One region of the Paeniglutamicibacter selenitireducens genome, then DNA from elsewhere that is predicted to be linked to it. Evidence: riboswitches for the same ligand, from Rfam matches in the RefSeq annotation. Region 1 holds a riboswitch; each other region holds the start of a gene.
The links. Region 1 has a riboswitch for S-adenosylmethionine ahead of ACSYDW_RS04710 (OsmC family protein). Riboswitches for the same ligand answer to the same signal wherever they lie in the genome.
Positions count from the first base shown of each region.

Region 2: linked by a shared signal. The riboswitch ahead of ACSYDW_RS00080 (acyl-CoA dehydrogenase family protein) and the one ahead of ACSYDW_RS04710 (OsmC family protein) in region 1 are both predicted to bind S-adenosylmethionine.
Region 3: linked by a shared signal. The riboswitch ahead of ACSYDW_RS16805 (hypothetical protein) and the one ahead of ACSYDW_RS04710 (OsmC family protein) in region 1 are both predicted to bind S-adenosylmethionine.

Region 1 is NZ_JBPULF010000002.1:269,886-276,448, reverse strand. Features, by position in the region: gene ACSYDW_RS04730 (ABC transporter ATP-binding protein) at 1-394, shown strand, start outside; gene ACSYDW_RS04725 (ABC transporter permease subunit) at 391-1,197, shown strand; gene ACSYDW_RS04720 (MFS transporter) at 1,302-2,525, shown strand; gene ACSYDW_RS04715 (amino acid permease) at 2,634-4,181, opposite strand; gene ACSYDW_RS04710 (OsmC family protein) at 4,758-5,303, opposite strand; SAM riboswitch class IV at 5,343-5,461, opposite strand; gene ACSYDW_RS04705 (hypothetical protein) at 5,606-5,944, opposite strand; gene ACSYDW_RS04700 (DUF4190 domain-containing protein) at 6,126-6,383, opposite strand; gene ACSYDW_RS04695 (MarR family winged helix-turn-helix transcriptional regulator) at 6,426-6,563, opposite strand, start outside.
Region 2 is NZ_JBPULF010000001.1:13,488-19,281, reverse strand. Features, by position in the region: gene ACSYDW_RS00090 (DUF1345 domain-containing protein) at 1-386, shown strand, start outside; gene ACSYDW_RS00085 (LLM class flavin-dependent oxidoreductase) at 444-1,847, opposite strand; gene ACSYDW_RS00080 (acyl-CoA dehydrogenase family protein) at 1,926-3,263, opposite strand; SAM riboswitch class I at 3,271-3,367, opposite strand; gene ACSYDW_RS00075 (AmiS/UreI family transporter) at 3,567-4,205, shown strand; gene ACSYDW_RS00070 (FmdB family zinc ribbon protein) at 4,249-4,533, shown strand; gene fmdA (formamidase) at 4,587-5,794, shown strand, end outside.
Region 3 is NZ_JBPULF010000011.1:98,449-105,011, reverse strand. Features, by position in the region: gene ACSYDW_RS16820 (8-oxoguanine deaminase) at 1-423, shown strand, start outside; gene ACSYDW_RS16815 (nucleobase:cation symporter-2 family protein) at 444-1,922, shown strand; gene ACSYDW_RS16810 (zinc-dependent alcohol dehydrogenase family protein) at 2,013-3,068, opposite strand; SAM riboswitch class IV at 3,218-3,348, shown strand; gene ACSYDW_RS16805 (hypothetical protein) at 3,370-3,657, shown strand; gene sucD (succinate--CoA ligase subunit alpha) at 3,753-4,655, opposite strand; gene sucC (ADP-forming succinate--CoA ligase subunit beta) at 4,672-5,841, opposite strand; gene pcrA (DNA helicase PcrA) at 6,056-6,563, opposite strand, start outside.

The sequences.
Region 1 (6,563 bases):
CAGCGAGATCCAGCAGGCGGCCGACGAAGTGGCGATCCTGCGCGAGGGGTCGATCGCCACGGTGTCCACCGTCGAGGACCTGCGTGAAAGTGCCATCCGCCGCGTGCGGGTGCTCTTCCCGGGACACGACCCGGCCGGTGTGCGCGAGCTGTGCGCCGGCATCCCCGGGCTCCACGGGCTCGAGGTCCGGCAGGTCCACGACGGCGGGCAGCGCGGGGTCATCGAGGCGCGGGCAACCATCGCCGGCACCGTCGAACCGCTGATCTACGTGCTCTCCCGCACCAGGGTCCTGGACCTGGTCATCGAGGAACCTGACCTGGAGGAAGCGGTGCTGAAGCTGTACTCACCCGATCCCGGAACCGGTCCCGACACTGCCCGGGCGGTGCGGCCATGAAGGCCCCGCGCTTCCCGGTGCTGCGCAAGGCACTGGCGGATTCGTGGCGCTCGAGCCTCGTCTGGGGGCTGGGGCTGCTGGCCGTCATGCTGCTCTACCTGCCCCTGTACCCGAGCATCGGGGGCAACGAGCAGATGCGCGGGCTGATTGATTCCCTGCCGCAGGAAATGGTCAAGGCGCTGAACTACGACCAGATCGCCTCCGGCCCCGGCTACACCCAGGCCACGTTCTTCGGGCTCACCGGTTTCCTGCTCATGTCCATCGCCGCCATCTCCTGGGGAGCCGCGGCGATCGGCGGGGACGAGGAGGCCGGGCTGCTGGAACTCACGCTCGCCCACGGGGTGACCCGGACCCAGGTGGTGCTGGAACGGGCCGCGGCGCTGGTGATCCGGCTGCTCGCGCTGGCGCTGCTGGTGCTGGTGGTGATCCTGGCGCTCAACGGGCCCGCGCAGCTGGGCATCGAGCCGGCGAAGGTGTTCGCCGGGGTCCTGATGTTCGTGCTGCTGACGCTGCTGGCCGGAACCGGGGCGCTGCTGGCCGGTGCGCTGGGCGGGCGCAAGGTGTACGGCACCATTGCCGGTGCCGGGATCGCGGTGCTCGGATACGTCTTCAACGCGTTGGGCAACCAGGGGGAGGACCTGCGGTGGCTGCACGGACTCTCGCCCTACCACTGGGCGTACGGAAGGCCGCCGCTTCTCGAGGGGGTTCCGTGGGACGCCGCCGCGGGCCTGGCGGGGTTAAGCCTGGCGTTCGTCCTTGCCGGGGTGCTGGCGCTGCGGCACCGGGACCTCGGGGCCGCCTAGCCCCCGGTGCCCGCGGGACGCCGCATGTCACGGGGGAGAAGGCCCGTTGGCTCCCGGTCATCCCCGGCACGTAACCTGTGAACATGCCCAACAAGGAATCACCAGTGGAAGACCGCCCGATCCAGCAACCCGTTCCCGGCCCGGTGCCGCGCGGATTCATGGTGCTCTCCTTGCTGGCCGTGGTCCTGGTGGGGTTGAACCTGCGGGCCGGCATCACCAGCGCCTCGGCGCTCTACCACGACCTGCAGCAGTTCCTGGGCTACGGCCCGTTCGTCGCGGCGCTGCTTCCCTCCATCCCCACCCTGGTCTTCGCCGCGGCGGGAACCGCGACCGCGTGGGTGGCCCGCCGCCTGGGCCTGAGCGGAACCATCATGCTGGCGCTGTGCATTCTGGCCGCCGGCCTGGGGATCCGAGGCATCCCCGCCACCTGGGCGCTGCTGGCCGGAACCGTCGCCGCGATGTGCGGCATCGCGCTGTGCAACGTGGCAATGCCGTCGTTCATCCGCGAGAACTTCGCGGGGAAGACCTCGATGATGACCGGGGTCTACACCATCACCATGTCCATCGGGGCCACCGCAGCTTCCTCGCTGAGCGTGCCGCTGGCCATGGCCGCGGGGTCGCCCACGCTGGGCCTTGCCGCCTGGAGCGTGCTGGCCCTCGCGGGCGCGCTGGCCTTCATCCCGTTCATCCTGATGGCGCGCAGCGGGAAGCCGGCACCCGATGCAGGCCCGCGGGCCAGCGTGCTGGGCCTGCTGCGCACCAAGCGCGGCCTGGTGATCACCGGGCTGTTCACCGTCCAGGGCATCCTGGCCTACGCGATCATGAGCTGGCTGCCGACGATCCTGGTCTTCCGCGGCATGTCGACGGCGCAGGCCGGCATCATGCTCGGCATCCTGCAGATCACCTCGATTCCGGCGACGATGTTCGTGCTGTGGATGGCGAACCGGCTCAACAGGTTGCGCTCGGCCATGGTGGCCTGCTCGGTGGCCGCGGGAACCGGCGTGGCGGGCCTGTTGCTGTTGCCGCTGGGCCTGGCCTGGATCAGCGCGCTCGCGCTGGGCTTCGGCTTCGCGATCTTCCCGCTGGTGCTGGTGGTGATCTCCCACAGCGGGGAAACGCCGGAGGAAACCACAGCCATGAGCACGCTGGCGCAGTCGATCGGCTACCTGGTGGCCACCAGCGGCCCGTTCGGCATGGGCCTGCTCTTCGCGCTCACCGGCGCCTGGACCGTTCCCCTGGTGCTGTTGCTGGGCGTGGCAGTGCTCCAGCTGCTGCTGGGCATCGCCGCCAGCGCCAACCGGAAACCGGCCCTGAAGCGCGTGCCGTAGCGGTTTCCACGCCACGCACACGGCAGGCCGCGGCCGCGCAGCCCCCAAGGGTCGTGCGCGGCCGCGGCCTGCTGTGCAAACTGCCGTTCCGGGTATCCCTTGTGGGGGCTAGCCGACCTTGGCGGCGGCTTCCTCCTCCTCGACGTCCTCGGGGCCGGAGAGGTCCATCTCCAGCAGAGGCACGACGCGCGAGTTGGTGACCTTGCGGTGGATGATCCACAGCGCCAGGAAGATCGGCAGGCCGATGTAGGAGGAAAGGACCTCCATGCCGCGCCCTGCCAGCACCGCCTCGTAGTTCTGGCCCGCGATCACCACGATCAGCACGGCGAAGGCCAGCAGCGGGCCGATGGGGAAGAACGACGCCTTGTACGGCAGGTCGCTGACCTTGTTGCCCTGCGCCAGGAATCCACGGCGGAACCTGTAGTGGGACAGGGCGATGCCCGCCCAGACAATGAACCCGCACAGGCCCGAGACGTTCAGCAGCCAGGCGTACGCGGCACCCTGGCCGACGATGGCGCTGAGGAAGCCGAAGAGGCCGACGGCCGCGGTGGCCAGCAGTGCGTTGATCGGCACGCCGCGCGAGTTGGTGCGGCCGAAGAGCTTCGGTGCCTTGCCGTCGTGCGCCATGGCGTAGAGCATGCGGGTGGAGGCGTAGAGGCCGGAGTTGCCTGCGGAGAGGATGGCCGTGAGGATCACTGCGTTCATCAGGGCCGCGGCGAAGGCGATGCCGGCACGCTCGAACACCAGGGTGAACGGCGAGGCGGCGATGTCCGCTTCGCCGGAGGAGAGCAGGCTCGGGTCGGTGAACGGGATGAGGCAACCGATCACGAAGATGGCACCGATGTAGAAGATCATGATGCGCCAGAAGACCGAGCGGATGGCCTTGGGGACTTCCTTGCGCGGGTTCTTGGCCTCACCGGCGGCAACGCCGACCAGCTCGGTTCCCTGGAAGGAGAACCCGGCGATCATGAAGACGGAAATGATCGAGACCCAACCGCCGTGGAAGACGTCCTCGCGGTTCTGCCAGTTGCTCAGGCCCGGGGAGGTGTCACCGAGGATGCCGACGATCATCAGCACGCCGGCGATCAGGAAGACCACGACTGCCGCGACCTTGATCATCGAGAGCCAGAATTCGCTTTCGCCGAAGGCCTTGGCCGAGAGGGCGTTCACGCCGGTGAGCAGCACCAGGAACGAGCCGGCCCAGATCCAGCCGGGAACCCCCGGGAACCAGAAGTCCATGATGATGCCGGCGGCCACGAGCTCGGCGGCCACGGTGATGGCCCAGTTGAACCAGTAGTTCCAGCCGATCGCGAACCCGAAGGACGGGGAGACGAACCGCGTGGCGTAGGTCTGGAAGGAGCCCGCCACCGGGATCTTCGCGGACATCTCGCCGAGGGACTGCATCAGCAGGAAGACCATCAGGCCGACCAGCGCGTAGGCGACAAGGGCGCCGCCGGGGCCGGCCTGTGCGATGGTGCCGCCGGATGCGACGAACAGGCCGGTGCCGATGGCACCGCCGATGGCGATCATCTGGAGGTGGCGGCTGCTTAGCCCGCGCTTGAGTTCGTTGTCGTTCTTGCCGGCGCCCGCGCCGGGATCGACGGTGCCACGCTGCACCGGCGATTCATTTTCAAGTGTCACGGAAGTTCTGCTCATGGGTGTCATGCAACACCACCGAGGGGCATCGAAGCGACTTTGCTCACAAGGCCGTCGTGTGCTGCTGTCGCAACCCGGCGGGTGTCTGCTTTCTCACATGGCGCGCATCCCTGTATTTGTGCGGTTTTTTGGGAGGGAAACCGGGCCGGTGAAATATACAGAGCGTCGCCCGTGGTGGCCAATCCGAAGGCTCGAGCCACAGATGATCGAATGGATAACCTGGCCCTTGTTCGCCCCGAGGCACAGTATTGCTGATGCATTGCTAGCTTTCCGGCAGTGGTCTATCTGGATCACGACCATGCCGAAGTCGGTGATCTGGGCCCCCGGGGCCCGGAATTCTCGCTCGTTGATACCGTCCGGATGCCCGGATCCAACGACGCGACACTAACTATTATGACGGGCGTTCGTCACAAAAAGTGAATCGGGGCACCCTGTGGGGGCGCCTGAGGGATGCCCCGGCCGCGGCGGCCGGGAAGCACTGTGGTATAGGGACAAGCCGCCCGGATGCCGCACGAACAACGAAAAAGGGGGCCACCCGCAGTGTCGGCGGATGGCCCCCGGGGTGCCTGCCGGGCCCTAGCCGGCGACGACCAGCTCGACGGAGATCGGCGTGGGGTTCGCGACGATGTCGAAGACCGGGCAGTGCGCGTCGACCGCGGCCTGCAGCTCCTCGTAGCGTTCGCGGGTTTCGGGACCCGAGACCTTCACCGTGAGCCGGACAGCGCCGAAGCCGGGGCGCACGGATTCGTCGATGCCGAAGAGCCCGCGCACATCGAGGTCCGCCGCGGCGTCGATCTCCAGCGAATCGATCTTGAGCCCCAGCTGGTGGGCGTAGAGGCGGTAGACGACCACCTGGCAGGCGATCAGCGCGCCGAGCGCGTACTCGACGGGGCTCGCAGCCGCGTCGTCCCCGGCCAGGCCGACGGGCTCGTCGACCAGGAAGCGGTGCTTGCCCGCCGTCACCTCGGTGGCCACCGAGCCGACGGCCGTGCCATTCGCCGTGAACGTCAGCGACGCGTTGGCGGTGTTTGCGGCGATGCGCCCACCCCACGCGTTTCCGGCGGCATTGAGCTTCTCGGCGCGCAGGAGGTCCGGGGTGGTTTCGAGCAGGGTCTCTGACATGGGGGATCGATCCTTCCGTGGTGGCGCGTGCCAATCACGTCGCCATACTTACGCCGGTCCGGTTGGACGGCGTCGAATCTTCACCTGGAGCACCCCGCTATGACGAAGGGGGTTGCCGTCCAACCGACCAGGGTCGTGAATGGTTGGAACTCGTGATTCTGGTGTCGAGTCTTCCCGATGCCCCGCCGCGGGGCAAGCGCCCGCTTCACGGGGCGTCATGCACCGCAGGCATGCCGGTTAACGGGAAACGGCGGCCAACCAGTGAAGCACTGGGTGAACCGCCGGATCGATGCAGCAGGGGGTTACGAGAAGCTCGCGGCGCCTGCAGCGGTGGTGGTTGCGACGACCATGAGGATGATGAACCCGACGATGGAGAGCAGGGACAGGATCGTGCCGATCCAGCCCGTCACCTTGCCAACGGTGGCCGCCACGTTGAGCTGTTCGGCCTGCTTGGCCTTCGAGATCGCGATCGGGCCGAGGATGATGCCGACGACGAAGAGCGAGAGGATGCCCAGGATCATCGAGGTCTGGGCGAGCTGGGAGCCGCGCAGCTGCTCCGGGCTGTTCTGGGTGTAGGCGGGTGCACCCTGGTACGGGTTTGCACCGTTGTACTGCGGGGTGTTGTCTGCTGGCTGGGTCATATTTCCTCCATGCGAAAGAATCTGGCACAAGTGATTGGTTTCCGGGAACGGTGTCCCCGGCTCTCGAGCGTACCGGGGTTTGACCACGAACTGGGGAAAACCGCGGGTGTGTACCCTAACGAAAAGGTCACATGTTCACCGTGCGGGCCCCTCGCTGCGGCCGCCCGGCGGCCGGGCCGGCCTAGAAGGCGGCGATGAAAATGAAGGGGATCAGCAGCAGGAGCGGGATCACGGAGAGGATCCACAGGATGGTCCCGACCCAGCCCGTTACCCTGCCGACGGTGGCGTCGGCGTTGAGCTGTTCCGCCTCGTTGGCCTTGTTGATGGCGATGATGCCCAGGACGATGCCGACCAGGGGGACGAAAATGGAGAGGATGCCCAGGATCATCGAGGTCTGGGCGAGCTGCTGGCCGCGCATCGGGTCGGGGTACTGGGTCATGGGTCCTCCTGTGCTGGGACCGGGGTGTCCGGCAGGTGTGGATCAGGCGTTGGCGTCGTTGGAATTCAGGCGGGCGAGCAGGTCGGCGAAGCGCTCGATTTCCTCGGGGTCCCAGGTGGACAGCCGTTCGCGCATGAGGTCCCGGGCCCGTGCCCCGGAGGCGACCCATGATTCGCGGGC
Region 2 (5,794 bases), on a different contig from region 1:
CGCTGGGTTCGCTGGCAGCGGTGGTGCTGGTCATGGCCGGCGGCAGGGACGCCGCCGACAGCGCCAAGTTCCTGCTCGCATTGCTCGCCATGGCCTGCACCGCAATGTCCTGGCTGCTGGTGCACACGCTCTTCACGCTGCGCTACGCGGAGATCTACTACGAGGGGGACCCGGGAGGGATCTCGTTCAACCAGGAACAGCCGCCGCAGTACACGGACATCGCCTACATGGCCTTCAGCGTCGGGATGACCTACCAGGTGGCGGACACCAACATCACCAGCCGCCGGATGCGCTCGGCGGTGTTGCGGCACAGCCTGCTGTCCTTCGTATTCGGTACCGGGATCCTGGCAACAACCATCAACTTGGTGGTCACGCTGGTGGCCTGAACCGGGTCCGGGCGGGGAGCCCAGGCGCGCCGCCCGGACCCGGTTTGCCGTGCGCCGCTACCTGGATTCGGCGTTCGCGAAGCGGTAGTTCGCGGCGCGGTGCGTGTCCCGGACGCGGTCGCCCCTGCCGAAGAGCTTGTTGCGCAGTGTGCCGCCGGCGTACTCGGTCGGGTAGGCGCCGCGGGCCTGCAGCTCGGGGACGATGTATTCCACGATGTCCTCGAAGGTGCCCGGGGTGATCGCGTAGGCCAGGTTGAAGCCGTCGACGTCGGTCTCCTCCACCCATTCGATGAGCTGGTCCGCGACCTCGGACGGGGAGCCGACGGTGATCGGGCCGAAACCGCCGACCCCGACCCACTCGGCGAGCTGGCGGATGGTCCACGGGTTGCCCTCGTCGCCGCTGGCCTTCTGGAACGTCGCCACGGACGACTGGATCGCGTTGGACTTCACGTTGTCGCCGATGACGTCGTCCGGGGCGTAGGTGGAGAGGTCGATGCCCATCCAGCCCGAGATCAGCGCGAGCGCCCCGTCGATGTCCGCGTAGGACTTGTAGTCCTCGAACTTGGCCTGCGCCGCGGCGCTGTCCGGGCCGGTGATGATGGTCTGCATGGTGTAGATGCGCACGTCGTAGCGGTCGCGGCCTGCGGCCTCGACCTCGTCGCGGATCCTGGACACCGTGGCCTTGAGCAGTTCCTTGGTCGGGGCGGTGACGAACACTGCCTCGGCGTTCTCGGAGGCGAACTTCAGGCCGCGTGGGGAGGCTCCGGCCTGGAAGATCACGGGGGTGCGCTGCGGGCTGGGCTCGGTGATGGCGATGCCCGGGACCTTGAAGTACTTGCCCTCGTGGTTGATCTCGTGGACCTTGGACGGGTCGGTGAACACGCCGCGCGCGGCGTCGCGGACCACCGCGTCTTCCTCCCACGAGCCCTCAAGCAGCTTGTAGATGACTTCCAGGTACTCGTCGGCGTGGTTGTAGCGCTCGTCGTGTTCCAGCTGGTCCTCCTGGCCCATGTTCCGTGCCGCGGAGGGCAGGTAGCCGGTGACGACGTTCCAGCCGATGCGTCCCTGGGTCAGGTGGTCGAGGGTGGCCAGGCGGCGGGCGAACGGGTACGGGTGTTCGTAGGCGGTGCCGGCTGTGACGCCGAAGCCGAGGTTCTCGGTGACGGCGGCCATGGCGGAGACGAACATGAACGGGTCGTTGACCGGGACCTGCGCGGCCGTGCGCAGCGGGACTTCGTTGGTGCCGCCGAAAACGTCGTAGGTGCCGAGCACGTCGGCGATGAAGATGCCGTCGAACTTGCCCTTTTCGAGGGTCTTGGCCAGTTCGGTCCAGTAGGTCAGGTCCTTGTAGCGTGCGGACTGGTCTTCGGGGTGGCGCCACAGGCCCGGCGACTGGTGGCCCACGCAATTCATGTCAAAGGCGTTGAACCGGATCTGGCGTGGTGCAGGAGTCGTGCTCATGGTATTCCTTTGCGGGATAGGGGTCATCGAGGGTTGCCGAGGCAACCCTGCCGGGAAGGTTCAGGTGGTCGGGAAGGCCTAGCGGCCGGGCGCCGAGGTGTTCGAGCCGAGGTCGCCCACGGCGTTCAGGCGCTTGGGGGCCGTCCCGTTGACCTCGTAGTCGCCGACGATGCGCGCCTTGTAGATCGCGGGGTTGTGGGTGGCGACGGTGCGCGCGTTGCGCCAGTGCCGGTCCAGGTTGCAGCCGGTTGCCGTCGAGGATGCCCCCAGCCCGTCGAAGAGCTTCGTGGCGGCGGACAGCACCAGCGGCTGGACGATGGTTTGCGCCCGGTTGGCGGCAAGTTCACACACCGCGAAGCGTTCGGCGTTGCTGAGCGAATCGTCGGCGAGCGCCACCTCGATCTCCGCGACGGCGGACAGCACGATGGAATCCGTGGCGAAGGCCGTGGCCGAGATTTCGCCGACAAGCTGCAGAACCTGCGGCTCGTTGCGCAGCGGGACACCGGTGCCGGTGCTGAAGGTGCGGGTTCGCGCCTGCACCGCGGAGCGCACGTCGTTCAGCGCCGCACGGGTGATTCCGCCCTGCACAGCCAGCAGCACCAGCTGGAAGATCGCGGACTCCGGGTCGTTGACCTGCTGCTCCTCGGGCAGCAGGGTGTCGACAGGAACATCCTGGAACGTCGTGGAGCCGGTGCCTGTGAGCTGCTGGCCGAAGCCGTCCCAGTCGTCGTAGATCTTGACGCCGGAACGCTGCGTGGAGACGAGCGCGATCTGGCGGCCGGCCAACGTGGGGTGGGACGCCGCAACGGCAACCCAGTCGGCGTAGATGGTGCCGGTGCAGTAGTACTTTTCGCCCGTCACGAACCAGTGGTCGCCGCGCTGCTCGAGCGTGGTGTTGAGCGAGCCCAGGGGGTTTCCGCCGCGTTCGGTGTAGGCGTTGCCAACGATCTGGCCAGCGGCGATCCGTTCGGTCCAGCGGCTGCGCACCGCGGGGTCCCGGAGGGTGAGCGCGGATTCGACGAAGGCGATGTGCGCACGCCACAGGTGGGCCACCTGGGAGTCGGCTTCGGCGAGTTCGATGAGCAGGCGGAAGAGGTCGCTCAGGCTTGCCCCGTAGCCGCCTTCGCTGACGGGGATGCGCAGGGCACCGAAGCGCTCGCGGTTGAGCCATCCGACCTGCTCGTACGGCAGGGTACGGGTGGCATCCCGCTGGCTGGCACCCTCGGCAATCCGGGCGAACACGGGACGGAACACTGCGGCGAGTTCGTCGTAGTGGCCGTTGGCGGGAACCCCGGGGGTGAGCTTGAGCAGGTGCCGGGCCGGCGCGTTGCTTGCCAGCGCTTCCAGCGAGACGGACCCGAAGATGTTGGGGTCGGTTTCGACATCGAAGGTGTGCAGGGGTGACTCGGCAGCCATGATTTGATCTCCATCGACTCTGGCGTGAGCACCTACCGCCCAATGAAGGGGAGGGGTTGCTGCGGCGTCATGGAGCCAGATCTCTCGGCCGCTCTGGATGGTTGTTGATGACATTTCTACAAGAGCCGCGTCATGTGGCGCAAACGAACGCCGTCACAATTGTTCTTCTGAAGGGCATGTCCTACCCCTTGCTTGCGTCATCCTTCGACGATAGCCTAAGCAAAATTGTCAGGTGAGAAGCCAAAAATCCGTTCTGCGGAGCGTGCGCTTTCGCCTAATTGCGGTGCGCTGAAAGGAAACGCTGTGGCAAGTGTCGGATTGCTTTATGTCGGTGCCGTGCTGTTCATCAACGGTCTCATGCTCCTGGGAAAGGTGCCCGGCAAGTCGGCAGCAATCCTGAACTTCGCGGTGGGCATCATGCAGGTGGTGTTCCCTACCATCATCCTGATCCAGTCCAACGGGGACCCCGCTGTCGTGTTCGGCGCCTCCGGCCTGTACCTCTTCGGGTTCACCTACCTGTACGTGGGGCTGAACCAGATCTTCGACCTCCCGGGAGAAGGACTCGGCTGGTTCTCGCTCTTCGTGGCCGGCGTTGCCGTGGTCTTCGGGGTCCTTCAGTTCACCCAGGTCGGAGACCCGCTCTTCGGTGTCATCTGGTTCATTTGGGCACTGTTGTGGACGCTCTTCTTCCTTCTGCTGGCGTTGGGCAAATCGTCCCTGAACGACTTCACCGGGTGGTTCACCGTCATTGTCGCCCACCTGACAGGCACGATCCCCGCGCTGCTGCTGCTCAGCGGCAGCTACACCAGCACGAGCCTCGAGGCCGGCATCATGGCCGTCCTGGGCGTCGTCGCCATTGTGGTCGCCTACGCATTGTCCCGGCGGAACAGTGGATCCACGGTCCCCGCCCCCGGCGAGCTCCCGGTGGCTCCCCGCGCCTAAGCCCACACCCCGCACTCCGCACTCCGCACCGAAAGGATGCAGCATGCCGCTCTATGATTTCCGTTGCCCCGAAGGAACTGTCTTCGAGTCAACATTCCCGATGATGGACGTACCGGATGCCCTCGAGTGCCCGGAGTGCCGGCAACCGGCGCGGCGCCAAATGAGTGCCCCGCGCCTGTCGATCGCCAACACCGCCGCCTACAAACTCGTGGACTCGACAAAGCGCAGCGCCCACGAACCAGCCGTCGTCTCGGGGCTTCCCGGGGCGGCCAAGAAACCAACGAGGTACACCAGCAACCCCCTGCACCAGAAACTCCCGCGCCCCTAAGCAGGTGCCGGGTCCACCCACCCAAGTACGACATCGTTTAAGGAGAAGCACCCATGCCTGAAGTGATATTTCCGCTCGATTCGACCAAGAAGTTTGAGGACCAGGAGAAGCTAGGACACAACCGCTGGCACCCGGAGATTCCGCCCGTGGCAACGGTCAAGCCCGGAGACGTTTTCCGGGTCGACTGCCGCGAGTGGTTCGACGGGGCGATCAAGAACGACGACTCGGCTCAGGACATCCTCGATGCACCGCTGCTGAGCGTCCACAAGCTCTCGGGACCCTTCGCCATCGAGGGTGCGAAGCCCGGCGACTTGCTGGTCGTGGACATCCTGGATGTCGGACCGATTCCCCAGGAAGACAGCGGGCCCCTGGCCGGCCAGGGGTGGGGCTACACGGGCATCTTCTCGAAGAACAACGGCGGCGGCTTCCTCACGGACCAGTTCCCCGACGCCTACAAGGCCATCTGGGACTTCACCGGACAGGTCGCCACCTCAAGGCACGTTCCCGAGGTCTCTTTCGAGGGGCTCATCCACCCCGGCCTGATGGGAACCGCCCCTTCGGCGGCCCTGCTGGCCAAGTGGAACAAGCGCGAAGGCGACCTCATTGCCACCGACCCCCTGCGCGTCCCGCCGCTGGCCTTGCCGCCGGAGGCCGAGCACGCGGTGCTGGGCGGGGTACCGGCCAGCGAATGGGGACGGGTCGGCGCCGAGGCCGCCCGCACCGCACCCCCGCGTGAGAACGGCGGCAACCAGGACATCAAGAACCTGTCCAAGGGCTCGCGGATCTTCTACCCCGTCTTCGTCGACGGCGCGAACCTGTCACTGGGCGACCTGCACTTCTCCCAGGGCGACGGCGAGATCACGTTCTGCGGCGCCATCGAAATGGGCGGCTTCATCGACCTGCGGGTGGACATCATCCGTGGCGGCATGGACACCTACGGGGTTTCCGAGAACGCCATCTTCATGCCGGGCCGCGTCGACCCGCAGTTCAGCGAGTGGATCGCATTCTCCGGCACCTCGGTCACGCTCGAGGGCGAGCAGCGCTACCTGGATTCGCACCTGTCCTACCAGCGCGCCTGCCTCCACGCGATCGACTACCTGACGAAGTTCGGGTACTCCCGCGAGCAGGCCTACCTGCTGCTGGGGGCGGCCCCCATCGAGGGCCGGCTCTCGGGCGTCGTGGACATCCCGAACTCCTGCTCGACCGTCTACCTGCCCACGGCGATGTTCGACTTCGACGTGCGCCCCTCGGCCAGCGGACC
Region 3 (6,563 bases), on a different contig from region 1:
CTGGGCGTCGACGGATCTGCCTCGAACGATGGTTCCAACATGATCCTCGAGGCCCGCCAGGCCCTGTATCTGCAACGCCTTCGCTACGGTGCAGATGTTCCCGTGGAGCGGGCACTCGGTTGGGCCACGGAAGGTTCGGCCAGGGTGCTTGGACGGACCGACATCGGCACCATCGCCGTGGGCAAGCAAGCCGATCTCGCCTTCTTCAAGACGGACGAACTGCGTTTCTCGGGCAGCCATGATCCGTTGGCCTCCTTGCTGCTATGCGGCGCCGACAGGGCAGACCGCGTCATGGTGGGCGGAAAGTGGCGTGTCGTCGACGGGGCCATTCCCGGGTTGGATCTGCCGGAACTCATCCACCGGCACCGCAAACATGCACGGGCGCTGGTGGATCTCTCGGCACCCATCCACCAGTTCAGCTAGCGACTCCTGGAGTAATTCTCATGTCTACTTTTCGAAAATCAGCTTCAGCAGCGCGCGTGGGCACCGCACCCCGGCCCGAGGACGAACGACTTCCTTTCGCGCAGAACCTTGGATACGGCTTCCAACACGTGCTCACCATGTATGGCGGAATCATTGCCCCGCCATTGATCATCGGTACGGCCGCGGGTCTCTCCGAAGCCCAAATCGGGGTGCTGATCGCGTCATGCCTCTTCGTCGGCGGCCTTGCCACAATTCTGCAAACCGTTGGCATCCCCCTCTTTGGCTCGCAGCTTCCCTTGGTCCAAGGTGTTTCCTTCGCCGGGGTGGCAACGATGATCTCTATTCTCGAAGGAGGCGGCAGCATTGCCACCGTCTTCGGCTCCGTCATTGCGGCTTCGCTCATCGGGTTGCTGATAACGCCGATATTTTCCCGCATCATCAGGTTCTTCCCGCCGGTGGTTGCCGGAACCGTCATCACCACCATTGGCCTCACGCTGATGCCTGTTGCAGCGGGATGGGCTATGGGAGGAAACTCGAAGGCCGAAGATTTCGGTTCCGTGCAGAACCTCGGTTTGGCGGCCGCCACGCTGCTCTTCGTGCTGGTTTTCAGCAAGATCGGCGTCGCCGCGATTTCGAGGCTCTCGATCCTTCTCGCGATGATCGCGGGAACCGTCGTTGCAGCGGTGACGGGCATGGCCGATTTCAGCAAGGTCTTGGAAGGTCCGGCCTTCGCCTTCCCGATGCCCTTCGCCTTTGGCCCGCCGGAGTTCCAGTTCGCCGCGATCCTTTCAATGGTCATTGTCATCCTGGTGACCTTGACCGAGACCTCGGCGGACATCATCGCGGTCGGGGAAATCGTCGGAACCAAGACTGATTCCCGTCGCATCGGTGATGGCTTGCGGGCCGACATGATCTCGAGCGCGATCTCGCCGATCTTCAATTCCTTCACACAGAGCGCCTTCGCCCAGAACGTCGGGCTTGTCGCCATTACGGGCGTCAAGAGCAGGTTTGTTGTCACTGCGGGCGGCGGCATACTCGTTATTCTGGGACTCCTGCCGATCCTCGGCCGCTTCGTGGCCGCCATACCCACGCCGGTCCTTGGCGGGGCCGGAATCGTGCTGTTCGGAACCGTCGCGGCCTCGGGCATCCGAACCCTGTCCACGGTGAAGTACGAAGGGAACATGAACCTGGTCGTCGTGGCGACGGCCTTGGGCTTCGGGATGTTCCCGATCGTCGCACCAAGCATCTACAACCAATTCCCCGGCTGGTTCGTCACGATCTTCCACTCGGGAATCAGTTCCTCGGCCATCATGGCGATCTTGCTGAACTTGTTGTTCAACCACCTCAAGATCCGGGGCAACAGGCCGACATCCGTCATGGCCGAAGCCAGCAACCGGAGAATCTCCTCGGTGCTGCTCAACGACCTTCACGATGGCGACTATGTCTCCGACGGAAAGCTCTACGACGCCAAGGCCAGGGAAATACCCTGCACCGATTAGCCTCGATTTTCACTGCATGCCGTCAGGCCGCTGATTCCCTGATTTCCAAGGAATCAGCGGCCTGAGCGGTGCTGCGGTCACCCCAACGTCCTACGGCACCAGCATGACCTTGATAGAGCGGCGCTCGTCCATGGCCGCGTAGGCCTCCGGCGCCTGTTCCAGGCCCATCACCGTGTCGAAGACCAGGCCGGGATTGATGTCCCCTGCGAGCACGGCCTCCAGCAGCTCGGGCAGGTAGGCGCGGGTGCTGGCCGCGCCACCCGCCAGCGAAATGTTCTTCGAGAAAAGCTCGTAGAGGGGCAACGGATCTTCCCCGTGCGGCACCCCGACGAAGCCGATGGCGCCGCCGGGCCTGGTGCAGGCCAGCGCCTGTCCCAGGGACTCGGCGGTGCCGACGCATTCGAGCACAGAGTCGGCCAGCACTCCCCCGAGCAGCTCGCGCACCTTGTCGGCGGCTTCCGTGCCGCGCTCGGCGACCACGTCGGTCGCCCCGAAAGTGAGGGCCAGCTCGGTCCTGTCGGCATGCCTGGACATGGCGATGATCCGGGTGGCCCCCAGACGTTTGGCGGCGAGCACGCCGCTCAAACCCACGGCGCCGTCGCCGACCACCACAACGCTGCGCTCCGGCGCCACCTTGGCACCGAGCGCGGCGTGGTGTCCGGTGCCCATGACGTCGGAGAGCGCGAGCAGCGATTTGGACAAGGCCTCGTCCGGCTCCGAGACGCCGGGCACCGGAACCAGGGTTCCATCGGCATTCGGAACGCGCACCGCCTCACCTTGGCCGCCATCGACAGGCAGCCCGTGCTCGTCCTTCCCGCCCCTGACGGCCCGGTGCTCGCAGGCCACGTGGACTCCGTTGCGGCATGGCGGGCATTCCCCGCAGCTGTTGGCCCACGGGGCAACCACGAAGTCCCCGGCCTTCAGGGTGGAGACCTCGTCCCCGACGGCCGTGACGACGCCAATGAATTCGTGGCCGATGCGCCGCGGCTTCGGGATCTGGTTGACGCCGCGGTACGGCCACAGGTCCGACCCGCACACGCAGGCCGCTGTCACCCTGACCAGCGCGTCGGTGCCGGCAAGCAGGACCGGGTCCGGGCAGTCTTCGACGCGGATGTCCCGCGGTCCGTGGATCAGTGTTGCGCGCATGGTGTGCCTTCCGGAAGCTGGTGACGGATATCCGCCTCCCAGCCTATGCCTCCCGGCGCAAAGTCCGCACGGCCGCGCGATGACGCTTTATTGCGCTCAACCGACCGGCGCTGGCGAGGTGTCGGTTGCCCGACGTATGGTGGATACAGCTTCACGAGTTCTGGTTGCTTTCATGGCAAAGCTCCGACTGACCAGGCACCAACCCCATTGTTGTACGGCGGGTGGTTCGGATGACGAAGCGGCCTTCGCACGCATACCCGCGGCAGGGCAAGGACAACCAGCTTCAAGGAACGTGACACCCATGTCCCACCACACGTACACAGCCCCCGCGGCCACCGCCAATCCCCTGCCGCGCTTTGCCGGGGACTGGATCTCCGCCTGGCTTGATTTCGACCCAGGCACCGGGCTCCTGCAGCTGGGTGCCGGCCCCAACGAATGGCTGCTGGAGGCGCTCTCCCCGGACAAGCTCGCGGCGGCGCTGGACGGGCGCGGGCCTGCCGAGGTGCAGTTCAACCCGGAGCTGCGGGTGCTGCTGCTGCCCGGGGGCTACGAGGCCGCCGGCACCTCGTTCTTCCGCCTGCGCGGCTGAGCCACCGGAGCGAACCTGTTTCCGCCGCATAAACGAAACGGCGGTTGGCCACCCGTTTTCACGGGCGGCCAACCGCCGAATGCGGAATGCTCAGCTTAGAGGGCGGCGAAAACTTCGCGCAGCAGCTTCGCGGTTTCCGACGGGGTCTTGCCGACCTTCACGCCGGCAGCCTCGAGTGCTTCCTTCTTTGCCTGTGCGGTACCGGCCGAACCGGAGACGATGGCGCCAGCGTGGCCCATGGTCTTGCCTTCGGGGGCGGTGAAGCCTGCCACGTAGCCGACAACCGGCTTGGTGACGTTGGCCTTGATGAAGTCGGCTGCACGCTCTTCGGCGTCGCCGCCGATTTCGCCGATCATGACGATGGCCTTGGTCTCCGGATCCGCCTCGAACGCAGCCAGGGCGTCGATGTGGGTGGTGCCGATGACCGGGTCGCCGCCGATGCCGATGGCGGTGGAGAAGCCCAGGTCGCGCAGTTCGTACATCATCTGGTAGGTCAGGGTACCGGACTTGGAGACCAAGCCGATCGGGCCCTTGCCGGTGATGTTGGCCGGGGTGATGCCGACCAGTGCTTCACCGGGGGTGATGATGCCGGGGCAGTTCGGGCCGATGATGCGGGTGATCTGGTTGCCGTCGGCGTCGACCTTGGACTGGGCAAGTGCCCAGAACTCGGCCGAGTCCTGCACCGGCACGCCCTCGGTGATGACCACGACCAGGCCGATGCCTGCCTCGATGGCCTCTACGACGGCATCCTTGGTGAAGGCCGGCGGAACGAAGACGATCGACACGTCGGCGCCGGTTTCGGCCATGGCTTCGGCAACTGCGCCGTAGACCTTGATGTCCTTGTCGCCGTGGACGACGGTGGTGCCGGCCTTGCGGGCGTTGACGCCGCCGACGACGTTGGTTCCGGCCTTCAGCATCAGGGCGGTGTGCTTGGTACCCTCGCCACCGGTGATGCCCTGAACGATGACCTTGGAGTCCTTGTTAAGGTAAATGCTCATGTTCGCGTATCCCTACTTACTTCGCTGCGTTGGCGAGTTCGGCGGCCTTGTCGGCGCCCTCGTCCATGGTTGCTGCCAGGGTGACCAGCGGGTGGTTGGCTTCGGCCAGGATGCGGCGGCCTTCCTCCACGTTGTTGCCGTCAAGACGCACAACGAGCGGCTTGTTGGCTGCGGAACCGAGCTCGGCCAGTGCGCCGACGATGCCCTTGGCAACGGCGTCACATGCGGTGATGCCACCGAAGACGTTCACGAACACGGACTTGACCTGCTCGTCATTCAGGATGACGTCCAGACCTGCGGCCATGACCTCTGCAGAGGCTCCACCGCCGATGTCCAGGAAGTTGGCGGGCTTCACGTTGCCGTGGTTCTCGCCTGCGTAGGCAACGACGTCCAGGGTGGACATGACCAGGCCAGCACCGTTGCCGATGATGCCCACTTCGCCGTCCAGCTTGACGTAGTTGAGGTCCTGCGCCTTGGCCTTGGCCTCGAGCGGGTCCGCGGCGTCCTTGTCCTCAAGGTCTGCGTGGTGCGGGTGGCGGAAGTCGGCGTTCTCGTCGATGGAGACCTTGCCGTCCAGTGCCACGATGTCGCCGGCGCCGGTGCGGACCAGCGGGTTGACCTCAACCAGGGTTGCGTCTTCCTTCTTGAAGACGTCCCACAGCTTGATGATAGTGGAAGCGACCTTTTCGGTCAGTTCCGGAGCGAAGCCTGCTGCTGCAACGATCTCGTTGGCCTTGGCCTGGTCGATGCCCACGGCCGGGTCAACGGCGATGCGTGCCAGTGCCTCGGGGCGCTCAACGGCGAGCTCCTCGATTTCCATGCCGCCTTCGACCGAGCACATGGCCAGGTAGTTGCGGTTGGCGCGGTCCAGCAGTACGGAGAAGTAGAACTCCTCGGCAATGTCCGCACCCTGGGCGATCATGACCTTGTTCACGGTGTGGCCCTTGATGTCCATACCGAGAATGTTGGTAGCGTGCTCGAATGCCTCGTCGGCGGTCTTTGCGACCTTGACGCCACCGGCCTTGCCGCGGCCTCCGACCTTTACCTGGGCTTTAACAACCACGACGCCGCCGATTTTCTCGGCTGCGGCCTTGGCTTCTTCAGGAGTGTAGGCAACGATGCCGGCCAGCACGGGTACACCGTGAGACTCGAACATATCGCGCGCCTGGTATTCATACAGGTCCACGGGCTTGTGTCCTTCTTGTCGAAGTCTATGCTGACTCGAAGACGCGGCAAGGCATAACCATGTCGCGCCTCAGAGGGGAGCACCGGACCTGAAACAGGCCTGGTGCACCTTCAGACTAACGCTTTCCCACGCAATGGCACAGTTCTACGAATCGTAGAGCCCCGCCCGGGGCACCGGCCATGGCATCCTGCACGCGGAAACTTCCGTGAAAACGCTAGTCAAGCCTAGTCAAAGGCGCGTAGCGAAGCAGCAGGCGCTTCTCCGCATCCGCGAACTTGACCTTCGCGACAGTCTTGTCACCGGCGCCTTCCAGCGCCAACACGACGCCCTGGCCGAAGGTGCCGTGCGAGACCTTGTCGCCGATGTTCAGCGCGATGATTTCCTTGTTGGGCTGGACGCGGCCGCTGCGTGCGGCTGCCCGTGCGGTGGGAGCGGTGCGCAGGGTGTGCTCCTCGCTGGCACCGCTCAGGCGCGTCGATCCGCCGCCGGTGTTTCCGCGTCCGGCACCCCAGTAGGAGCCGGATTCGTAGCGGCTGGTGGCGAAGCTCGCGGAGCCGCCGAAGGAATCGAAGTTCGAGCGTTTGGTGCCCTCGCGCTTCCAATCCAGCAGGTCGACAGGAATCTCCTCGAGGAACTGGCTCGCGGGGTTGTACTGCGACTGGCCCCACATGCTGCGGTACTCCGCGCGGGTGAGGTAGAGGCGTTCGCGGGCACGGGTCAGT